DNA from 3 places in the Clostridium sp. CS1-1 genome. Region 1 is predicted to be linked to each of the others. Evidence: a T-box and tRNA genes for the amino acid it is inferred to sense, from the RefSeq annotation. Region 1 holds a T-box; the other regions hold tRNA genes.
What was found. A T-box is a leader RNA that pairs with one kind of tRNA and senses whether it is charged. The one in region 1 lies ahead of leuS (leucine--tRNA ligase), so its partner is inferred to be a tRNA-Leu.
Positions count from the first base shown of each region.

Region 2: it encodes a tRNA-Leu, which carries the amino acid that the T-box ahead of leuS (leucine--tRNA ligase) is inferred to sense. The anticodon was not compared.
Region 3: it encodes a tRNA-Leu, which carries the amino acid that the T-box ahead of leuS (leucine--tRNA ligase) is inferred to sense. The anticodon was not compared.

Region 1 is NZ_CM148680.1:189,207-192,398, reverse strand. It holds gene AC0N0V_RS00920 (DUF5685 family protein) at 1-239, shown strand, start outside; gene AC0N0V_RS00915 (J domain-containing protein) at 223-831, shown strand; gene AC0N0V_RS00910 (hypothetical protein) at 850-1,362, shown strand; T-box leader at 1,488-1,705, shown strand; gene leuS (leucine--tRNA ligase) at 1,893-3,192, shown strand, end outside.
Region 2 is NZ_CM148680.1:429,235-432,426, reverse strand. It holds rRNA gene AC0N0V_RS01895 (16S ribosomal RNA) at 1-1,100, opposite strand, end outside; tRNA gene AC0N0V_RS01890 (tRNA-Leu) at 1,531-1,619, shown strand; gene AC0N0V_RS01885 (undecaprenyl-diphosphate phosphatase) at 1,917-2,750, opposite strand; gene AC0N0V_RS01880 (FUSC family protein) at 3,053-3,192, opposite strand, start outside.
Region 3 is NZ_CM148680.1:4,227,336-4,230,527, forward strand. It holds gene AC0N0V_RS19865 (amidohydrolase) at 1-757, opposite strand, end outside; gene AC0N0V_RS19870 (hypothetical protein) at 953-1,210, shown strand; RNA gene ssrS (6S RNA) at 1,279-1,457, opposite strand; tRNA gene AC0N0V_RS19880 (tRNA-Leu) at 1,468-1,549, opposite strand; gene AC0N0V_RS19885 (lytic transglycosylase domain-containing protein) at 1,642-2,226, opposite strand; gene coaE (dephospho-CoA kinase) at 2,248-2,871, opposite strand; gene polA (DNA polymerase I) at 3,095-3,192, opposite strand, start outside.

The sequences.
Region 1 (3,192 bases):
ATGTTATAAATAGTTGCTTTAACACGGATAATAATCAATATACTGAGTTTTCAAAAGAAATAGAAGGTAGAATAGATTTTATATTAGGCTCTAGTGCTGCTCAGTGCATGGATTATTTAAACAAACTACCCTTGAAAAAAAATCAAGAACTACTATATAACATTCTACAGTTTGGTCTTTTAGAAAAAATGGATAAAGTATTTAAAAGGGGTGTATGTAAAAATGAAAAATCCATATGAGGTTCTTGGAGTATCTCAAAATGCTTCTAAAGATGAGATAAAAAAGGCTTACAGGGAATTAGCTAAAAAATATCATCCTGATCAGTATGGTAATAATCCCTTAAGAGATTTAGCTGAAAATAAAATGAGGGATATTAATGAGGCTTACCAATACTTGATGAATAATAGCCCTAACTCTTCTAATTATAACAATGAGAATAATTATAGCAGCAATACAAACTATGGTGGTTCATCCTCTTATGGTTCTATTGAGGTGGACATAAGGAACGGAAACTTAGGTAGAGCAGAAGATCAGTTGAGAAGAGTTACAACAAGAGATGCTGAATGGAACTACTTAATGGGATTATTACATATAAGAAAAGGTTGGTACAATGAGGCCTATAATTACTTAAATTTAGCTTGTCGTTTATCTCCAACTAACGGAAAGTATAGAGATGAATTTAACAGGCTAAATAATATGAATAATTCCTACAGAGAACCTTATCATAACAATAGAAAAAATGATCGTGGATTGTGTGATATCTGTGCTACTTTATATTGTCTTGACTGCTGCTGTGAATGTGGTGGAGGAGACTTTATTGACTGTTGTTAGAAGGGATGCGTGAGTAATGTGAATGGGAGGAGAAAAAAAACTACGAATATAGCTAAGGGAGGTCTTTTTACTGCTATTGGTGTTATCTTAATTTACTTAAGTACCATAGTCCCAGTTAATAAAGCCTATCTACTTGCTATAGCTTCCTGTATTATCCCTCTAGCTGTTGTTACAACCAATATAAAAAATGCAGTAGTTATATATTTTGCAACTTCATTACTTTCACTACTTATTTGTGGAATTAGAACCAATGTTATAGCCTATATCTTATTTTTCGGTTTATATGGTATAGTAAAGTACTATATTGAAAGAATAAGAAAGTTTTATATTGAGATTATATTAAAATTAACGTTTTTTAATATAATCTTAGCTATGCTATTTTTATCATATAAGATCTTTTTCCCAAACCTATTACAAATACATCTTCCTCTATATTTACTTATAATAGGTACTCAAATAGTCTTTCTAATATTTGACTATGTCATAACTATGTTTATAGGTTATGCAAATAGAATCCTTATTAAGAAGTAATTCCTTCATATCCTGCATGGGCAGCCATAAAAAGAACTCTCTATGATAAAGAGTTCTTTTATTATTTTATATAACTATCTCTTGACAAAAACTTACTATTGCTATAAAATTTTTATTAAATTAATATGGATGCATTGATAAGGAATAGTAATATTTCTATCTTCTTAAGAGAGCTACTGTTTGGTGGAAAGTAGTGTTGATAATATATGAACTCGCCTTTGAGCTTATCTGCAGAAAAGCAGATACGGTTAGAACCGTTATATTTTTTGAGTGAAATTAAGTATATTAACATATTTAATTTAATAAGAGTGGTACCGCGGAGTATAGACTTTTCGTCTCTTAAATTAGGAGATGAGAAGTTTTTTTATTTTTATAGTATATATAATCAATTATTAATTTCTGTACTTGTTTAACTATAAAAAGCTTAATTTAATATCTATGCTATTTTAAAATAAACAAAGCTGTTTATTTTATGTAAATATTGTTAAAATAACTATTATATAAGTAAACTATGGAAAAGGAGCGATTTTATGAGTAACTACGGTACTAATGTAGATGAAAAGTGGCAAAAGAAATGGGAGGAAACAGGTTTATATAAGTTTGATGATACAAATTTAGAGAATAAACTTTATACACTAGAAATGTTCTCTTATCCTTCTGGAAGCAGACTTCATGCCGGTCACTGGTTTAACTATGGGCCTGTTGATTCCTGGGCTAGAATGAAGAGAATGCAAGGTCATAATGTATTTCAACCTATGGGCTTTGATGCCTTTGGTCTACCTGCTGAGAACTTTGCTATTAAAACAGGAATCCATCCTAAAGATTCTACAATGAAAAATATTGATACCATGGAAAAGCAACTAAGAGCCATGGGAGCTATGTTTAACTGGGAAAATGAAGTAATTACTTGTCTTCCTGAGTATTATAAGTGGAATCAGTGGTTATTCTTAGAGCTTTATAAAAAAGGCTTAGCTTATAGAAAGAAGGCTCCTGTAAACTGGTGCCCTAGCTGTAACACTGTTCTTGCTAATGAGCAAGTTGTGGATGGTGCTTGTGAAAGATGTAGTACTGAGGTTACTAAAAAGGATTTAACTCAGTGGTTTCTAAAGATCACAGACTATGCTGATGAATTATTACAAGAATTAGATAATCTTGATTGGCCTGAAAAAACTAAGGCTATGCAAAGACACTGGATTGGTAAATCCATAGGTGCTCAAGTAACTTTTAAAGTAGAGAATTCTGATTTACAGTTTGATGTATTTACTACAAGAGTTGATACACTTTATGGAGTTACATATGTAGTTTTAGCACCTGAAAACACTTTAGTTGATAAGCTGACTTTACCAGAATTCAAGGATCAAGTTGAATCATATAAAGATCAAGCAAAAAAACAATCTGATATTGAAAGACAATCTATTACAAGAGAGAAAACAGGTGTCTTCAGTGGGTCTTACGCAATTAACCCTATAAATGGAAGAAAGGTTCCTATTTGGGTTGCTGATTATGTATTGAACACATATGGCACAGGAGCAGTTATGGCAGTTCCTGCTCATGACGAAAGGGACTTTGCTTTTGCAGAGAAGTATAATCTTCCAATAGAAAGAGTAATTGAAGGTGGAGATTCTCTTCCTTATACTGAATATGGAAAGATGATTAACAGTGGCGAATTTAATGGTCTTGTTGGTGAAGAAGGCAAAAATGCTGTTATTAAAAAACTTGAAAGCATGGGACTTGGTGAAGGAAAAGTAAATTATAGATTAAGAGACTGGTTAGTATCAAGACAAAGATACTGGGGTACTCCTATTCCTATGATACATTGTGAAAAATGTG
Region 2 (3,192 bases), 240 kb from region 1:
TGGTAGCAACTAATGATAAGGGTTGCGCTCGTTGCAGGACTTAACCTAACATCTCACGACACGAGCTGACGACAACCATGCACCACCTGTCTCCCTGCCCCGAAGGGCTTCCTCCATTACGAGTAATTCAGGGGATGTCAAGTCCAGGTAAGGTTCTTCGCGTTGCTTCGAATTAAACCACATGCTCCGCTGCTTGTGCGGGCCCCCGTCAATTCCTTTGAGTTTTAATCTTGCGATCGTACTTCCCAGGCGGAGTACTTATTGTGTTAACTGCGGCACAGAGGGTTGGACCCCCCTACACCTAGTACTCATCGTTTACGGCGTGGACTACCAGGGTATCTAATCCTGTTTGCTACCCACGCTTTCATGCCTCAGCGTCAGTTATGGTCCAGAGAATCGCCTTCGCCACTGGTGTTCTTCCTAATCTCTACGCATTTCACCGCTACACTAGGAATTCCATTCTCCTCTCCCACACTCTAGATATCCAGTTTGAAATGCAGCTCCCAAGTTAAGCCCGGGAATTTCACATCTCACTTAAATATCCGCCTACGCATCCTTTACGCCCAGTAAATCCGGACAACGCTTGCCACCTACGTATTACCGCGGCTGCTGGCACGTAGTTAGCCGTGGCTTCCTCCTTGGGTACCGTCATTATCGTCCCCAAAGACAGAGCTTTACAACCCGAAGGCCTTCATCACTCACGCGGCGTTGCTGCATCAGGCTTTCGCCCATTGTGCAATATTCCCCACTGCTGCCTCCCGTAGGAGTCTGGACCGTATCTCAGTTCCAATGTGGCCGATCACCCTCTCAGGTCGGCTACGCATCGTCGCCTTGGTGAGCCTTTACCTCACCAACTAGCTAATGCGCCGCGGGTCCATCTCAAAGCGGATTACTCCTTTAATTAGTTCTTCATGCGAAAAACTAATGTTATGCGGTATTAATCTCCCTTTCGGGAGGCTATCCCCCTCTTTGAGGCAGGTTACCCACGTGTTACTCACCCGTCCGCCGCTAATCCACCCCGAAGGGTTTCATCGCTCGACTTGCATGTGTTAGGCACGCCGCCAGCGTTCGTCCTGAGCCAGGATCAAACTCTCAATTTAAAAGTTTGCTTGCTCATTACTGTTTTGTTACTTTAAAAGTAACTCAAAGAATTGCTGGTTTATTTAAAAACAAGTTTTAACTTATTTTTCACTCTGTTTAATTTTCAAAGACCACTGTTTTGCTGACTCAATTAGATTATCACACGTTGACTATTTTGTCAACATATTTTTATTATTTTTTATCAACTTTCGTCATCTCCTGACGACATGTGTTATTGTATCACAAAAGTATAGCCTTTAATGTTACTTATCGTTCAAAATTTAAACTTATATTGTATATTCTTTATTTTTCTAGCGATTAATTAAATTCACATATAATGACACTCCAGGATAAGTATATGATAATCAAACTTTTTTACAATTATTTTAAACTTTTCTATTGACACTAAAACTATTCTGAAATATAATGATTATTGTCAGTACGAATTGCGCTGGAGTGGCGGAACTGGCAGACGCACAGGACTTAAAATCCTGCGGGCTTTAAAACCCGTACCGGTTCGATTCCGGTCTTCAGCACCAAAAGACGAGATATTTTATATCTCGTCTTTTTTTATTTTATTGATTCAAAGTACTATTATATTAGATTGTAACTTTATAATTCTAGACTTATCAATTTAAAATATATAAACACTGATAATGTAAATTTAGAAAACAACGGAAGACAGACCTTGATTTTACGCAAACCGCTTTTATTCAATGTAATTAACGAATCGAATTTTCCGATTTTATGTTAACCTTTCTTTCAAAATACCATATAAGAATTTACCCCATAAAAAAACAAAACCTTACTCCAATATAGGAATAAGGCTAATGAAATTATACTGTTATTACTTTTGTAAACACTAGAATAAGTATTATTACTCCAATAAATATTCTATATATAGCAAATACTCTCATTGGTTTTCTTTGTAGGAAGCTTATGAACTTTTCTACAACAACTATAGCAACAACAAAAGATACTACAAAGCCTACTACAAGAGCTATAATTTGTGAACTATTCATTACAACATTTGATTTTATTAATGAAAGTCCAGAAGCTGCTACCATTGTAGGTATAGCTAAGAAAAATGAGAATTCTGCAGCTGCCACATTATTTAAACCACTCACCCATGCTCCCATTATAGTAGAAGCTGATCTTGACATACCTGGCCATAATGCAAGGCATTGGAAACATCCTATTTTAAATGCTTGTACAATATTAACGTCATCAATACTTCTAGTTTTGTTTCCTCTTCTATATTTTTTCTCCATAAATATCATTAAAAATCCGCCTAGAACTAATGCGATTGACACAGTAACAGCATTAAATAGTTTCTCTTCAATAGTTTTATGTAGAAGAAGTCCTATAACAGCTGATGGCATAAATGCCACAATTATGTTCAACCATAACTTGAAGCCCCATTTTCCAGGCGCGATATTTATCAAGGAATTTTTTATTTTTTTCCAATAAAGAACAACTATAGCTAATATAGCACCAAGCTGAATTACAACTTCAAACATACCCACATATTCTTTTGGATATGCTGGTGCCCGAAAATTAATCAAATTTCCTACTATAATCATATGTCCAGTAGAGGAAACAGGCAAAAACTCGGTTACTCCTTCTACTATTCCGATAATAGCAGCTTTAAGCATAAGAATTATCTCCATTATTCACACTCACTCTCTTACTTAATTTTTATAACAACAATTTTCATTATACTATTTTAAGCAGTCAAAATACAACCTATAACTTATCTATAAACAGAATTCTAAGCATCAGATGGAGTTTTAACTCCACCTGATGCTTAGAAGTCGTTATCCAGGGACGTAGCCGCTCTTTACTCCCCCTTGGAGAAAAGCAGAGAACCCAAATCTCCGATTTGGTGTGAATCGCTTTCACAGAGTGCGGGGGAGTATTAGAGCGGTTAGTCATCGGATAAACTATTTCCTTATAAGCTTACCCATATTATTTAAAGACCTTCTAATGTACATAAACCTTCTATTATTTTATTTGTATGATAGTTAAATACTACACTTATCTCGCTATCGTCCTCCTCAATAGTGAAATCATGTCTAAATATTCTCTTAAGATGATTATAGTTTTCCTGGC
Region 3 (3,192 bases), 1.0 Mb from region 1:
AGTGAGCCTCTGTACCATGTTCTATAACAAGTTTTTTAATATTAAATTCATCTGCTATTCTTATAGCAGTAACTATATCATCAGCTCTATGTGCATGTGCCCTTAGAATAATTTCTCCTTTTAATAATGGTATTACAGCCTCTAGTTTTATATCCCTTTCCACAACTTTTCCCGAATCTTTACGTTCCATATAATCTTGTGCTCTCATGAACAATTCTCTTATTAAAGAAGCGGTTCCCATTCTTGTCACTGGACACTTATGCTTAGTACCATATGTACTTATAGGATCTTCCCCTAAGGCAATCTTAAGTCCTGATGGATTCTTTACCACCATTTTATCTATTATATCACCGTAGGTTTTAATTACAATATTGTTGCCACCTACTGCATTATTACTTCCCGGCCCACTCATAACAGCTGTAACTCCTGAAACCACTGCATCATTAAACGCAATATCTAATGGATTTATGCCGTCAATTGCTCTCAAATGTGGCGTTAGTGGATTTGAGGTTTCGTTATTATCTATTCCAAGCTTACCTGTTCCTTCTTCGAGAATTCCCATATGTGTATGACAGTCCACAAACCCTGGCAAAGCATAATTTTCTTTTATATCAATAACTTCTAAATTTGTATTTTCACAATAGATATTTTCAGCAATCTCCTTTATTTTTCCATCTTCTATTTGTATATCTCTTTTTATAACATCACCTTTAACATTTTCCATCAACAAGCAGTTCTTTAACAATGTTGATTTCATCCAAGTCATCTCCCCCTATGAGCTAAGTTTATAAGTATATACTATATTCCTAGCATTAAATGCTCATATGTATAATAACCTAAAACTTTTTTTTTATTCTATTATGAAATTAAATTAATTTATATATAAGTTATAAAAAAGCTTAATAGTGAAACAATAGAATATGTATAGAATTATTGATGGAGGTTTAATAATATGACAAAAAAGTTTTCAGTAATACTAATGGCTGATGAGAATAATTGCGCCGTTAAACAGGTGAGTCAAAATACTTATAGTCAGATAAACGATATGAAGCACGCTGGCGAAGACGACGAAAAAATTGTAAAAAGTTTAGTTGAGTTAGCCACTACAGAAACTAATATAGTTACAAATGGTGTTAGCAGAAGTGAAGCTATTGAATATGCTCTAGATACTGGAGAGAAGTATGTTATTCTAAAAGCATTTCATACTTAATGAAAAAAGTTATCCTCAAAATTAAATAAGAGAGGTATTTCTACCTCTCTTAAAATACATTTCATTATAAATGCTCCAAAATACCGCTACTCTAATTTTGACACCTATCTCTCGATAGGTGGGTGTTCGCACAGTTGCTGCAATCTTCCTTCATAAAATGAAGGCCTGAACTTCACATCTCGATATAGAACTCCCTTGTAAGTAATGTAGGTTCAAAATAAGAGCTCCACGAATACCTCAGAAATCATTTATTTTTATGGTGCGAAAGATGGGACTTGAACCCACACGGTCTCCCACACGCCCCTCAAACGTGCGCGTCTGCCATTCCGCCACTCTCGCATATCTTATTTTTATTATACTATATTTTTATAGATTGTCAACTATGGCATTTATAATATGTAAATTGTATACTTCTATGGAGTATAAACTTATTACTTATCATAATCCATAGAAGTATTTAATTTACTGCTACTTTCTCCGTATAAATACTTATAAATCCTATAGTTTACCTTTACTTTCTTGACATACTTGTCCGTTTCTTTGAATGGTATATAGTGTAGATTTTTTCCATCTGCAGAATGCTCTGAATTTTTTAACCATTTCTGAACGTTTCCTCGTCCTCCATTATAAGCGGCTAATACAACTTCTATATTATTATCAAATTCATCTCGTAAATTATCTAAATACCAGCATCCCATCCTTATGTTAAATTCAGGTTCATATAGCATTTCAGTATTATAATGCACTATTTCCATTTTCTCAGCAGCCCACTCCGCAGTATCTCCAGTTATCTGCATAAGTCCATATGCATTCTTATTAGACTTAGCCTTTTCTTGAAAATTACTTTCAGTTTTTATTACTGCCGCTACTAAGTATGGATCTAAATCATATCTCTTCGAATATTTTACAATATGATCCGTGTATTTTATCGAAAAAAAATGTCTTGCAATATTTTTTACATTCATTAGTAATAAGACCAAAAATATAATTACAAATACTCGTTTAATAACTTTCAACTTAATATGTGTCTTAAAAAGTTATATCCTAAGACACTCCACCTCCCTATACTTGCTCCCAATATCTTTAAGAATATTTTCTACTTCCTCCTTTGTTTTTTTCATTGTGCCTGTATTATCGATTATATAGTCTACTATATTCTTTTTCTCATCTAAGGACATTTGAGAATCTATCCTATTTTTTGCCTGTTGCTCTGAAAAATTATCTCTATCTATTACTCTTTTTATTTGAGTTTTTAAATCTACCCAAACAAGTATATTTATGTCCATATACTTATGCATTCCATTTTCTATTAAAGTTGGAGCATCTAAAACACATAGTGATTCTTTTTTCTGTTCTAGTTTATTAATTCTACTAGAAATCTCTTTGTAAATATATGGTATTATTATATCTTCATAGATTTTTCTTTTAGCTTCATCTTTAAAAATGAAGTTTCCAAATTCTTTTCTTTTAAGTTCACCATTTTCATTAAAGAATTTTTGCCCAAAACATACTTTTACTTTTCCCAGTATTTCAGGATATAGTTTCAGCACCTCTCTAGCTACTATATCTGCATCTATTATAGCCAATCCTCTTTCTTTAAACAAATTTGATACTGTGCTTTTACCGCTTCCAATACCACCTGTGAGCCCTATTTTTAACATTATATCACCACCATGCATAAGCAATTTTAAAATCTATTTTTATCCAACTAATACCTGACTCGATTCGCACCAAATCGGAGATTTGGGCTCTCTGCCTTCACTCTGTAAAAGCTTGGTAGCTGTTAGATTCGTTTAACTAGAAATCAAGTAGTGATGGAACCTCTACCTGATCGCTAGTTTAACTTTAAATAAATTCCTTGTTAAACTTTTACTTAAAGACTTTTTACTTTGCTTCGTACCAGTTTTCTCCTATATTCATATCTACTTCAAGAGGAACACTTAATTGAAGAACTTCTTCCATTTCCTTTTTAACTATCTCTT